Regions from separate parts of the Pseudomonas sp. SCT genome, predicted to be linked through region 1. Evidence: predicted binding sites of a transcription regulator. Region 1 holds the regulator's gene; the other holds the start of a gene.
The links. Region 1 encodes FliA, which starts transcription of late flagellar genes. Its sites were predicted from a motif close to CTAAAGTTTNNNNNNNNNNNGCCGNTAA; they were not measured.

Region 1 (5,852 bases):
GGGCGATGCTTTCGAGATTCGCGCGTCTGGCAGTGCCGAACATTCATGTTCTGGCCTACCAGGAAATACCGGACAACAAGCAGGTCACCATCGTCTCGACGGTGGGTCAGAATTAACCGAGGGTACAGGCCATGCAGGTCAAACGTTTCTTCGCCGCCGATATGCGCATCGCCATGAAAATGGTGCGTGACGAGCTGGGCGCCGATGCCGTGATCATCGGCAATCGCCGGGTGGCCGGCGGCGTCGAGCTGACTGCCGTGCTCGATTACCCGATGCAGTCCGCTCCGGCCGCGAACAAGCCCAATCCGGCGCTGGAAGCCGAGCTGCGCAAGACCCAGGCGCGTCTGGCCAATGCCCACGCCGAGCTGAGCGCCGCCCCGCGTGCGAAAATGCAGGATCGTCAACTGGTTGACGAGAAGCCCGCAGCCGTGAGCATCCCACAGCCTTCAGCCGTGGCTGAAGCTGCTGCTGCGGTCGATTCCCGCGCGATCGAGGCGATGCAGTCGGAACTGCATGGTCTGCGCGAACTGATCGAAGTCCAGCTTGGCTCGATTGCCTGGGGCCAGGAACAAAGCCGTCGTCCGCAACAGGCTGGCCTCTGGCGCCGCCTGCAGCGCCTGGGCCTGCCGGCCGAGCTGTCGCGCAGCCTGCTGGAAAAGGTTGCGGGTATCACCGAGCCGCGCCAGGCATGGCGCATGGTGCTGGCGTACCTGGCACAGGCGATCAAGGTCAGCAAGACCGAACCGCTGGAAGAGGGTGGCGTCATTGCCTTGGTTGGTCCGGCAGGTGTCGGCAAGACCACCACTCTGGCCAAGCTCGCAGCACGCTACGTATTGAAGTATGGCGCGCAGAACATCGCGCTGGTCAGCATGGACAATTATCGGATCGGCGCGCAGGAGCAGCTCAAGACGCTTGGCCGCATCCTGGATGTGCCAGTGCTGCAGATCGATCCGAGCCAGTCGTTGAGCAAGACGCTCGCTCCGCTGGCGCGCAAGCGCGTGATCCTGATCGACACCGCTGGCCTGCCCGCCAGCGATCCGACACTGCGCATGCAGCTCGAAGCGTTGTCGGACCGCGGTGTGAAATCGAAGAATTATCTGGTGCTGGCCGCGACCAGTCAGAGCCAGGTGCTCAAGGCGGCGTGGCACAACTATCGTCGCTGCGGCCTGGCTGGTTGTATCCTGACCAAACTGGATGAAGCCGGCAGTCTCGGTGATGTACTCGGCCTCACGATCAGCCAGCATTTGCCGATAGCGTACCTCGCGGATGGCCCCCGGATTCCGGACGACCTGCACCTGCCGCGCAGCCATCAGCTGGTCAGTCGCGCGGTGAGTTTGCAGTCCGGCGAGGAACCGAGCGAGGAAACCATGGCCGATATGTTCGCCGGGCTGTACAACAGCTCGTCACGGCGGGCCGGATGATGCTGCGAGAGCAGTACCTGAATGAATCAGATGCGTGCCATGCGGGCGCATCGCCGGCCGCAAGGCCCCAGCAAGATATAGGCATGTGAACATGGGAATGCATCCCGTACAGGTGATTGCGGTGACCGGCGGCAAGGGTGGCGTCGGCAAGACCAATGTGTCGGTCAATCTGGCACTGGCGCTGGCCGATCTCGGCCGGCGTGTGGTGTTGCTTGACGCCGACCTTGGCCTGGCCAACGTCGACGTGTTGCTGGGGCTTACCACCAAGCGCACCCTGGCCGACGTTATCGCCGGTGAATGTGATCTGCGCGACGTGCTGATCCAGGGGCCGGGTGGCATCCGCGTAGTGCCAGCCGCATCCGGCACGCAGAGCATGGTGCAGCTGTCTTCGCTGCAGCACGCCGGATTGATCCAGGCGTTCAGTGAGCTGGGCGACGAGCTCGACGTGCTGATCATCGACACCGCCGCAGGTATCGGCGACTCAGTAGTGAGCTTCGTTCGCGCCGCGCAGGAGGTACTGCTGGTCGTGACCGATGAACCGACCTCGATTACCGACGCTTACGCGCTGATCAAACTGCTCAATCGTGACTACGGCATCAGTCGCTTCCGTGTGCTGGCCAATATGGCTCACGCCCCGCAGGAAGGTCGCAACCTGTTTGCCAAGTTGACCAAGGTCACCGAGCGCTTTCTCGACGTGGCGCTGCAGTATGTCGGCGCCGTGCCTTACGATGAGGCCGTACGCAAGGCAGTACAGAAGCAGCGTGCGGTCTACGAAGCCTACCCGCGGTCCAAGTGCGCGCTGGCATTCAAGGCCATCGCGCAGAAGGTCGATACCTGGCCGTTGCCCGCTACGCCGCGCGGTCATCTCGAATTCTTCGTAGAGCGCCTCATCAGCCCCGCTTCACAAAGCCACGAATGACAGGTGCCGGATCCGCTATGTATTACAGCAAGGCTCAGGCAAAGGATGCGCAGTACCGCCTGATTGATCAGTACGCCCCGTTGGTCAAGCGAATCGCTTACCACCTGCTGGCGCGTCTGCCTGCCAGTGTGCAGGTCGACGATCTGATTCAGGCTGGAATGATCGGACTGCTGGAAGCAGCTAAGAAATACGACGCCGGCAAGGGCGCCAGTTTTGAAACCTACGCCGGTATCCGCATTCGCGGCACGATGCTGGACGAAGTGCGAAAGGGCGACTGGGCCCCGCGCTCCGTGCACCGCAATTCGCGCATGGTCAGCGAGGCGATTCGGACGATCGAGGCGAAAACCGGGCGCGACGCTAAAGATCACGAGGTTGCGGCCGAACTTAAGCTAAGTCTCGATGAGTATTACGGCATTCTCGGCGATACGCTGGGCAGTCGTCTGTTCAGCTTCGATGATCTGCTGCAGGAAGGGGAGCACGGCGAGCTGCAGGAAGACGCCGCAAGTCTCCATCCTGAGCCGTTTCGTGATCTCGAAGACGAACGCTTTCAGCAGGCCCTGGTTGATGCCATTGCCAACCTGCCCGAGCGCGAGAAGCTGGTGCTGTCGCTGTATTACGACGAAGAATTGAACTTGAAGGAAATTGGGCAGGTGCTGGGAGTCAGCGAGTCGCGTGTGAGCCAGTTGCATAGCCAGTGTGCTGCGCGCTTGCGTGCACGCCTCGGCGAATGGCGCGCCAATTGACGATTGTTTGCGGTATGACGTGCTCGGTTTGCTGAGGCATTTTGGGACTTACGGAGGTCGACTTGGACAAGAACATGAAAATCCTCATTGTCGATGACTTCTCGACGATGAGACGAATCATCAAGAACCTCCTGCGTGATCTGGGGTTCACCAACACCGCCGAAGCGGATGACGGCACCACTGCGCTGCCGATGCTCAAAAGCGGCAGCTTCGACTTCCTCGTGACCGACTGGAACATGCCGGGCATGAGCGGTATCGATCTGCTGCGCACCGTGCGCGCCGACGAGCGCCTCAAGCACCTGCCGGTGCTGATGGTGACCGCTGAAGCCAAGCGCGACCAGATCATCGAAGCGGCACAGGCCGGAGTTAACGGCTATGTGGTCAAGCCTTTCACTGCCCAGGTGCTCAAGGAGAAGATCGAGAAGATCTTCGAGCGCGTCAACGGCTGAAGCAGCAACGCCGCGAGGGCACTATGACGCAAGCAGACCAAAGCCTGGCAGAGTTCGAAGCGACTCTGAAGGCGCATGCACCCAAGTTGATCGAAAGTCTGCAACAGGGCCGCTTCGATGAAGCGACGCAGATGTTCAATGAGCTCAATCAGGTGCGCAATCACGGGCTCTATCAGGAAGTTGGCAAGCTCACCCGCGAGCTGCACAACGCCATCGTCAAGCTGGAGATGGACACCTGCGCGACCGGCGGTGATCCGTCACCCATCACCGACGCGACTGATCGATTGTCGTACGTGGTCGAAATGACCGAGAAAGCCGCCAATCGCACCATGGATCTCGTCGAGGAGTCCGCGCCGCTGGTCAACTATGTCAGCTACGAGGCGCAGAGTCTGACGGCCGACTGGCAGCGCTTCATGCGTCGCGACATGAATGCCGAGCAGTTCCGCGAGCTGGTCAAGCGTATCGACCAGTACCTGCAGCGCAGCATGAATGACGGTAGCCAGCTGTCGCAGAACCTCAGCGAAATCATGCTGGCTCAGGATTTCCAGGATCTCACCGGCCAGGTGATCAAGCGCGTTACGCGCCTGGTGACCGAGCTCGAAAGCAACCTGCTCAATCTCGTGCTGATGGCTGGACAGGTCGACCGTGTGGCCGGCATTCAGCATGACCGGGACGCGATGCGCGCCGAGCAGGAACAGCAAAAACAAGAAAAAGAGCCTTCCAAGGGTGAAGGTCCGCAGATGCATGCCGATATGCGTGAAGACGTCGTTTCCGGCCAGGACGATGTCGATGATCTGCTTTCAAGCCTGGGCTTTTAGGGGAAGTGAATATGAGCTTCGACGCCGATGAAGAAATCCTCCAGGACTTCCTGGTAGAGGCCGGCGAGATTCTCGAACTATTGTCCGAGCAACTCGTGGAGCTGGAAAGCAGCCCCGATGACATGGCGTTGCTCAATGCGATTTTTCGCGGGTTCCACACGGTAAAGGGCGGTGCAGGATTTCTTCAGCTCCACGAGCTGGTGGAGTGCTGCCACATCGCTGAAAACGTCTTCGACATCCTGCGCAAGGGTGAACGTCGCGTCGACTCCGAATTGATGGATGTCGTTCTGCAGGCGCTCGATTCCGTGAATGAGATGTTTGGACAGGTTCGCGAGCGCGTCGAACCGACTCCCGCTTCACGTGAGCTGCTGGCCGCATTGGCGCGCCTGGCAGAGCCTGCTTCCGCCGACGAGCCGGCCGTGCCGATCGAACCCCCGACTGTTGCCAAGCCTCAGATCGAAGCCGTCGATGCCGAGTTCGAGCAGATGCTCGCAGCCGTTCAGTCGTCAGACAGCGAACCGGCAGCCGCGCAGGTCAGCGGTGGTGGCGACGAAATCACCGACGATGAATTCGAGTCGTTGCTCGATCAACTGCATGGCAAGGGCCAGTTCTCGGTCAGTGCCGCCAGCGCCGCACCGGAGCCCGAGGTCGTCGTCGCGCCGGCCAGTGACGAGATTACCGACGACGAATTCGAAGCACTGCTCGATCAGCTGCACGGCAAGGGCAAGTTCGAGCCGGTGGGTAGCACCAGTACCGAGCCGGCGACGCCAGCGGCTGCTGCGCCTGCGAGTAACACCAGTGCCAGTGATGAAATCACCGACGACGAGTTCGAAGCATTGCTGGATCAGTTGCATGGCAAGGGCAAGTTCGAGCCCGCGGTTGCCGAGGTAGCACCGGCTGTGCCGAGCAAGCCGGAGCCCAAGCCGGAGCCCGCCCGTGCTGCCCCAGCCAAGGCTGCACCGGCTGCTGCTGTCAGCAAACCGGCGGCTGTTGTGGCTGAAAAAGCCCCAGCCGAAGCCGAGACGACGGTACGCGTGGATACCGCACGGCTCGATGAAATCATGAACATGGTTGGCGAACTGGTACTGGTGCGTAACCGCCTGGTGCGCCTGGGTTCCAATAGCGGCGACGAGGCCATGGCGAAGGCTGTGTCCAACCTCGACGTAGTGACCGCCGACCTGCAGAGCGCGGTGATGAAGACCCGCATGCAGCCGATCAAGAAGGTGTTCGGCCGCTTCCCGCGGCTGGTACGCGATCTGGCGCGCAGCCTGAAGAAAGAGATCAACCTCGAGCTGGTCGGTGAAGAAACCGACCTCGACAAGAACCTGGTCGAGGCCCTTGCCGATCCGCTGGTGCACCTGGTGCGCAACGCGGTCGACCACGGTATCGAGATGCCCGAGGAACGCGAGGCTGCCGGCAAGCCGCGTACCGGTCGAGTGGTGCTGTCCGCCGAACAGGAAGGTGACCACATCCTGCTGATCATCAGTGATGACGGCAAGGGT
Region 2 (5,852 bases), on a different contig from region 1:
GGAGCTGATCAGGGTCAGCCTGGTGTTTCGGGCTGTTGCGATAGTACAGGCATAAAAAACCGCCCCGTAGGGCGGTTTCTTATCTGGCTGGCGAGCCTCAGGGCAGGGTGAACAGCACCTTGACCGAGCCATTGACGGCAGCACTGTCGACGTAGCCGATCGCATCGGCTTCGGCGGCGACCTTCGCCACTACTGCAGCGTCGTCAGCGACGGTGGGCAGAGGCTGGCCCTTGCCGGTGAAGATCAGACCGGACCAGTAGGACTTGAGCTGGGACTCGTTCTTGCTGGTCACGCCGGCATAGAAGGCTTCCTTGGCAGGTGTCCAGCCAGCCTGGTCGACGCCCTTCATGGACTTGTCCTTGCCCAGGAAGATGTTGGCGACCTCGGACTGCGACGGTGCCTTGGCTGCGCCGGGATTGACGATCACGGCGACCTCGGCCTGAGCCAGGGAAACCATGCCGAGCAGTGCGGCGGTGCCGAGGATGCGAATGGATGCTTTCATCAGGACGCTCCTCAGAATACGAAATCGACGCCGACGGAAACGATGTCGCCGTCGTAGTTGCGGGCGGGGGTGCCCACTGCGCCACCGAAGCGACCATTCACTTCATTGTCGAAGACCTCCTGCGCGCTGCGGGTAAACACGCCGTCATAGCCGTTCTTGGTATCGACGCGCTTGTACTCGCCCTTGACCACCACGGTCGGCGCGGCCTGGTAGTTCAGGCCCAGGGTCCAGGAGCTCTGACGGCCACCGTTGTCATCCAGTTGCGCATAGGTGACGTGCGGCAGGAAATCGCCGAAACGACGGCCACCCATCAGGTAGAAGGAGTCGATCGCTTCCATTCCGTCGTTCTCGATCAGGCGCGAGGTCCACTCGTTGCTGCTGATCCAGGTGCCGTTGTCGTACTGATAGCCGATCGAGGTGAACTTGCCTTTCTCTTTATTCAAGTTGAGCAGGGAAAGGGGTTCGTTGGCGCCAAAGCCAATGGCGGTCGCATCGACGGTGCCGGTGATATCCGTCTTGATATCCGCCTCGACATAACCGATGCGCAGCGTGCCGAAGTCATTGGTAGCCAGGCTGACGCTGGCGCCGAAGAGTTTGCCGTAATCGATATCGAACTGCTCGTCGTAGGCGTAGTAGTCACGGTTCTTCGCCTGGCCACCGGCAAGCTGGAAGGTCACTGAGCCGTACGACAGCGGCACGGTGTAGACCGCGTCGATGCCTTCGTAGTTGGTGACCTGCACCTGGCTGTAGACCTCGTCGGGCAGGCGCAGCCATGGGTAGCTGTAGCCGACGTCGAGGCTTTCGGAATACATGTAGACCGGGCTGCGCAGGCGACCGGCGCGGAGCATCAGCTGGTCGTTGGCCTGCAGCGACAGGTAGGCCCACTCGAGGTTGGCTTTCCACTCGTCCTGCTGCGCCTTGGCCGTGGCCTGGACGGTTACGCCCAGGGTGTCGGTGATGCCGTAGCTCAGCTGGGCGCCGAACTTGGACAGCTGATCGCCGCGCCAGGAATCGTTGGTCTGGCCCTGAATGCCATAGCTGCGACCATCATCTTCGCCGCCCAGGTGAGTGAAGCCGACGGTACCAAAACCGTTGAAGCGATGTTCACCCTGTTCCAGGGCGAAGGCAGGGGTGGCGGCCAGGCAGACAGCTGCCAGACCGGCGACACGAAGTGCAGTCATTTGATGCTCCAAATAATCGTTAAACACGGAATTGGCCCGTAGCCGCGCGCAGGTGGTCTCCGGTACTCACCAGTTGCTCGCCAAGACGGGCGGTGGCTTCGGCGCCGTTAGCGGTTGCTTGTGCGTCCTGCTGCAACACTTGGGTTTCTTGTTGGATGGAACTCGACAGGCCGATCTGTTCTTGCGTGAACTGAGCGATGCCGGCGTTGAGTTCGTCGATCTGGTTGACCGTGCGGGCGATGGTTTCCAGTAGCTGCGTGGCCTCGATCGAGCGCTGGATGCTCGCGCGGGATTTCTCGCCATTGCTGGTCATCACATTGAGTACGGTGTTGGCGCTGTTCTGCAGGCGCTGGATGATCTGCTGGATCTCGGCAGTGGAGGCGGCGGTTTTCTGCGCCAGGTTGCGCACCTCATCGGCGACCACGGCAAAGCCGCGGCCCTGCTCGCCGGCACGGGCGGCTTCGATGGCGGCGTTCAAGGCGAGCAGGTTGGTCTGCTCGGCGATGCTGCGGATCACGGTCAGTACCGAACCGACTTCCTGGGTTTCTTCCTCGAGCTGTTCCATAGCCTTGACCGCGCCCATCACGCTGTCACCCAGGTCACTGATGCCGGTCGACAGGCTGCCGACATGTTCGCGTGCGGTGGCGGCCTGGCGGGCGGCGGAGTTGGCCTCGTCGGAAGCCTGCTGTGAGCGCTGCGCCACTTCCTGAATGCTGCCGGTCATGGTGAGGATGTCGCGGGTGATCGAATCGGTGTGGTGCTGCTGCGACTTGGCGTTTTCTTCCGAGCCTTGGGTCAGCTTGTACAGCTCCTTCGAAACCTGGCCCAGTGGGGTCGCGGCATCGATGATCTGGCGAATGGTGCTCTGCAACTTGTCGAGAAAACTGTTGAACAGCTCGATCATCGCGCCGATTTCGTCGTTGGATTCGACGTTGACCCGCTGGGTCAGGTCGCCGTCGCCGCGGGCAATTGACTGCAGCGAAGCGATCACGCCGCGGATATTGACCATCACGCTGCGGATCACCAGCCAGGCGCCGAGGCTGACCAATATCACCAGCACCAGGCTGAGGATGATGCCCAGCCGCGTGGTGTTGGCGTTGGCTTCGCGGGTCTCGACCAGGGTTTGCTGGAAGCTGTCGTAGGCCTGTGCGCGGAAATCGCTGCCCAGCTTCTGCGCCTGGGCCAGGTCGCTCGCCATGCGGTCGAGGCTCGGTCGCAGGTCATCGAACGAGGCGCTGCCGTCGATCAGCTTGGTCGAGGCGGCGAGCGCGTTGTCGGCATAGTCGCGCACGGATTTGCGCCAGTCGCCCAGGGCTTGGTGCTGCTGGCGCTGATCGCTCAGCAGGGCTGCCAGGGATTGCTGCTGCGTATCGATCTGCTGCAGCACTTCACGAGCCTCGTCGAGCACACCGGGCTCGCCGGCAGCCACCGCGTTGTTCAGCAGAGCCGGCACGCGGGAAAACTGGAAGATCACCGCATCGGCCTTTTCCAGCGTCGGGTAGCCACGGTTTTCGAGAAAGACCAGCCGCGAATCGGTAGCCGAAAGCTGCAGCGAGGTATAGCCGACGTACAACACGAGCCCGAACAGGGCTACTGCCGGCACCAGGGAAAGCTTGGCGGTCAGCGAGAAGTTCTTCAGCATGCATCGACTCCAGGGCGGGCTGCAGGTACTGCGGGAGTTGCGCATATGGCCAAATGCTATCGCGCAACGATATTGTGACTGGAAATGCCTTTCGGGTCACGTTATCGGTTGTAACAGAGTGAACTTGAGAACCGTTCGGCGGATTCGAGGCATAAAAAAACCGCCCCGTAGGGCGGTTCTCTTGCAGCTGACTCGCTTGTTACAGGCCGTTCTTGGCCTTGAACTCACGACGGCGGCGGTGCAGTACCGGCTCGGTGTAGCCGTTGGGCTGCTTGGTGCCTTCGAGGACCAGCTCCAGGGCAGCCTGGAAGGCCACGCTGTTGTCGAAGTCCGGCGCCATCGGGCGGTACAGCGGGTCGCCCTGGTTCTGACGGTCAACCACCGGCGCCATGCGCTTGAGGCTTTCGACCACCTGATCCTTGGTCACCACGCCATGGCGCATCCAGTTGGCCACGTGCTGGCTGGAGATACGCAGGGTGGCACGGTCTTCCATCAGCGCGATGTCGTTGATGTCCGGCACCTTGGAGCAGCCGACGCCCTGTTCGACCCAGCGAACCATGTAGCCGAGGATGCCCTGCGAGTTGTTGTCCAGCTCGTTGCGCTTCTCTTCCTCGCTCCAGTTGGTGTCTTGCGCCAGCGGGATGGTGAGGATGTCGTCGATGGACGCCTTCTCGCGCTTGGCCAGTTCGACCTGACGCGCCTGCACGTCGATCTTGTGGTAATGCATGGCGTGCAGGGTGGCAGCAGTCGGCGACGGCACCCAGGCGGTGTTGGCACCGGCCATGGGGTGGCCGACCTTCTGCTCGAGCATCGCCGCCATCAGGTCAGGCATGGCCCACATGCCCTTGCCGATCTGCGCCTTGCCCTGCAGGCCGCAGGCCAGGCCCACGTCGACGTTGTTGTTCTCGTAGGCGCTGATCCACTTCTCGGCCTTCATGGCCGCCTTGCGCACCATCGGGCCGGCTTCCATGGAGGTGTGGATTTCGTCGCCGGTGCGGTCGAGGAAGCCGGTGTTGATGAACACCACGCGCTCGCGCGCTTCCTTGATGCAGGCCTTGAGGTTGATCGTGGTACGACGCTCCTCGTCCATGATGCCAACCTTCAGGGTATTGCGCGGCAGACCGAGGACGTCCTCGACGCGACCGAACAGCTCGGTGGCGAAGGCCACTTCTTCCGGGCCGTGCATCTTCGGCTTGACGATGTACATCGAGCCGGTGCGGGTGTTCTTGCGGCTGGTGTTGCCGTTGAGGTTGTGCACTGCGATCAGGCTGGTGAACAGGCCGTCCATGATGCCTTCCGGCACCTCGTTGCCTTCCTTGTCGAGGATGGCATCGTTGGTCATCAGGTGACCGACGTTACGGATGAACAGCAGCGAGCGGCCATGCAGGGTCAGCTCGCCGTTGCCGTCGGCCTTGGTGTAGACGCGGTCCGGGTTCATCGCGCGGGTGATGCGCTTGCCGCCTTTTTCAAGCTCCTCGACCAGGTCGCCCTTCATCAGGCCGAGCCAGTTGCGGTAGACGACGGTCTTGTCGTCGGCGTCGACGGCAGCGATGGAGTCTTCGCAGTCCATGATGGTGGTCAGCGCCGATTCCATCAGGATGTCCTTCACGCCGGCCGCGTCGGTCTGGCCGATCGGGCTGGCCGGGTCGATCTGGATCTCGAAGTGAATGCCGTTGTTCTTCAGCAGCACGGCGATCGGTGCGCTGGCTTCGCCCTGGAAGCCCTGCAGCTGGGCCGGGTTCTTCAGGCCGGTGGTGCTGCCGTCTTTCAGCGAAACAACCAGCTTGCCGCCTTCGATGCGGTAGCCGGTGGAATCGACGTGGGAGCCGGTTTCCAGCGGTGCGGCTTCATTGAGGAAGTTGCGCGCGTAGGCGATGACCTTGTTGCCGCGGATCTCGTTGTAGCCCGGGCCCTTGCTGGCGCCGTCTGCTTCGGAGATCGCGTCGGTGCCGTACAGCGCGTCGTACAGCGAGCCCCAGCGGGCGTTGGCGGCGTTCAGGGCGAAGCGCGCGTTCATGATCGGCACCACCAGCTGCGGGCCGGCCATGCGGGCGATTTCTTCGTCGACGTTCTCGGTGGTGGCCTGGAAGTCTTCGGCTTCCGGCAGCAGGTAGCCGATTTCCTGCAGGAAGCTCTTGTATGCCACTGCGTCGTGGGCCTGACCGGCGCGAGCCTGGTGCCAGGCGTCGATCTGCGCCTGCAGGTCGTCGCGCTTGGCCAGCAGCGCGCGGTTCTTCGGCGCCAGGTCGTGGATGACGCTGTCGGCGCCGGCCCAGAAGGCGGCGGCATCGACGCCGGTACCGGGAATCGCTTCGTTGTTCACGAAGTCGTACAGGACTTTGGCGACCTGCAGGCCACCGACTTGAACGCGCTCAGTCATTACTCGCCTCACTTGGTTCTTCTAATTCGACGGACAGTCTCGTTTCTTGTAGTCCGAGTCGCCGGATACTACATGAAGCGCCGGGGAAAATCAGTCCGCCGAAAGAGCCCCCCTGCGACGACGGGGAGGGTGCGGCAGGCTGCCATC

Region 2: the regulator FliA is predicted to act here: its motif matches at 3,427-3,454, upstream of BHD08_RS02135 (methyl-accepting chemotaxis protein).

What each region holds. Positions count from the first base shown of each region.
Region 1 covers NZ_BDJA01000002.1:729,271-735,122, forward strand. Annotated here, with positions in the region: gene flhA (flagellar biosynthesis protein FlhA) at 1-116, shown strand, start outside; gene flhF (flagellar biosynthesis protein FlhF) at 132-1,421, shown strand; gene fleN (flagellar synthesis regulator FleN) at 1,513-2,340, shown strand; gene fliA (RNA polymerase sigma factor FliA) at 2,358-3,083, shown strand; gene BHD08_RS08035 (chemotaxis response regulator CheY) at 3,158-3,532, shown strand; gene BHD08_RS08040 (protein phosphatase CheZ) at 3,556-4,350, shown strand; gene BHD08_RS08045 (chemotaxis protein CheA) at 4,362-5,852, shown strand, end outside.
Region 2 covers NZ_BDJA01000001.1:447,166-453,017, forward strand. Annotated here, with positions in the region: gene BHD08_RS02125 (hypothetical protein) at 98-502, opposite strand; gene BHD08_RS02130 (hypothetical protein) at 514-1,683, opposite strand; gene BHD08_RS02135 (methyl-accepting chemotaxis protein) at 1,703-3,325, opposite strand; gene BHD08_RS02140 (malate synthase G) at 3,525-5,705, opposite strand.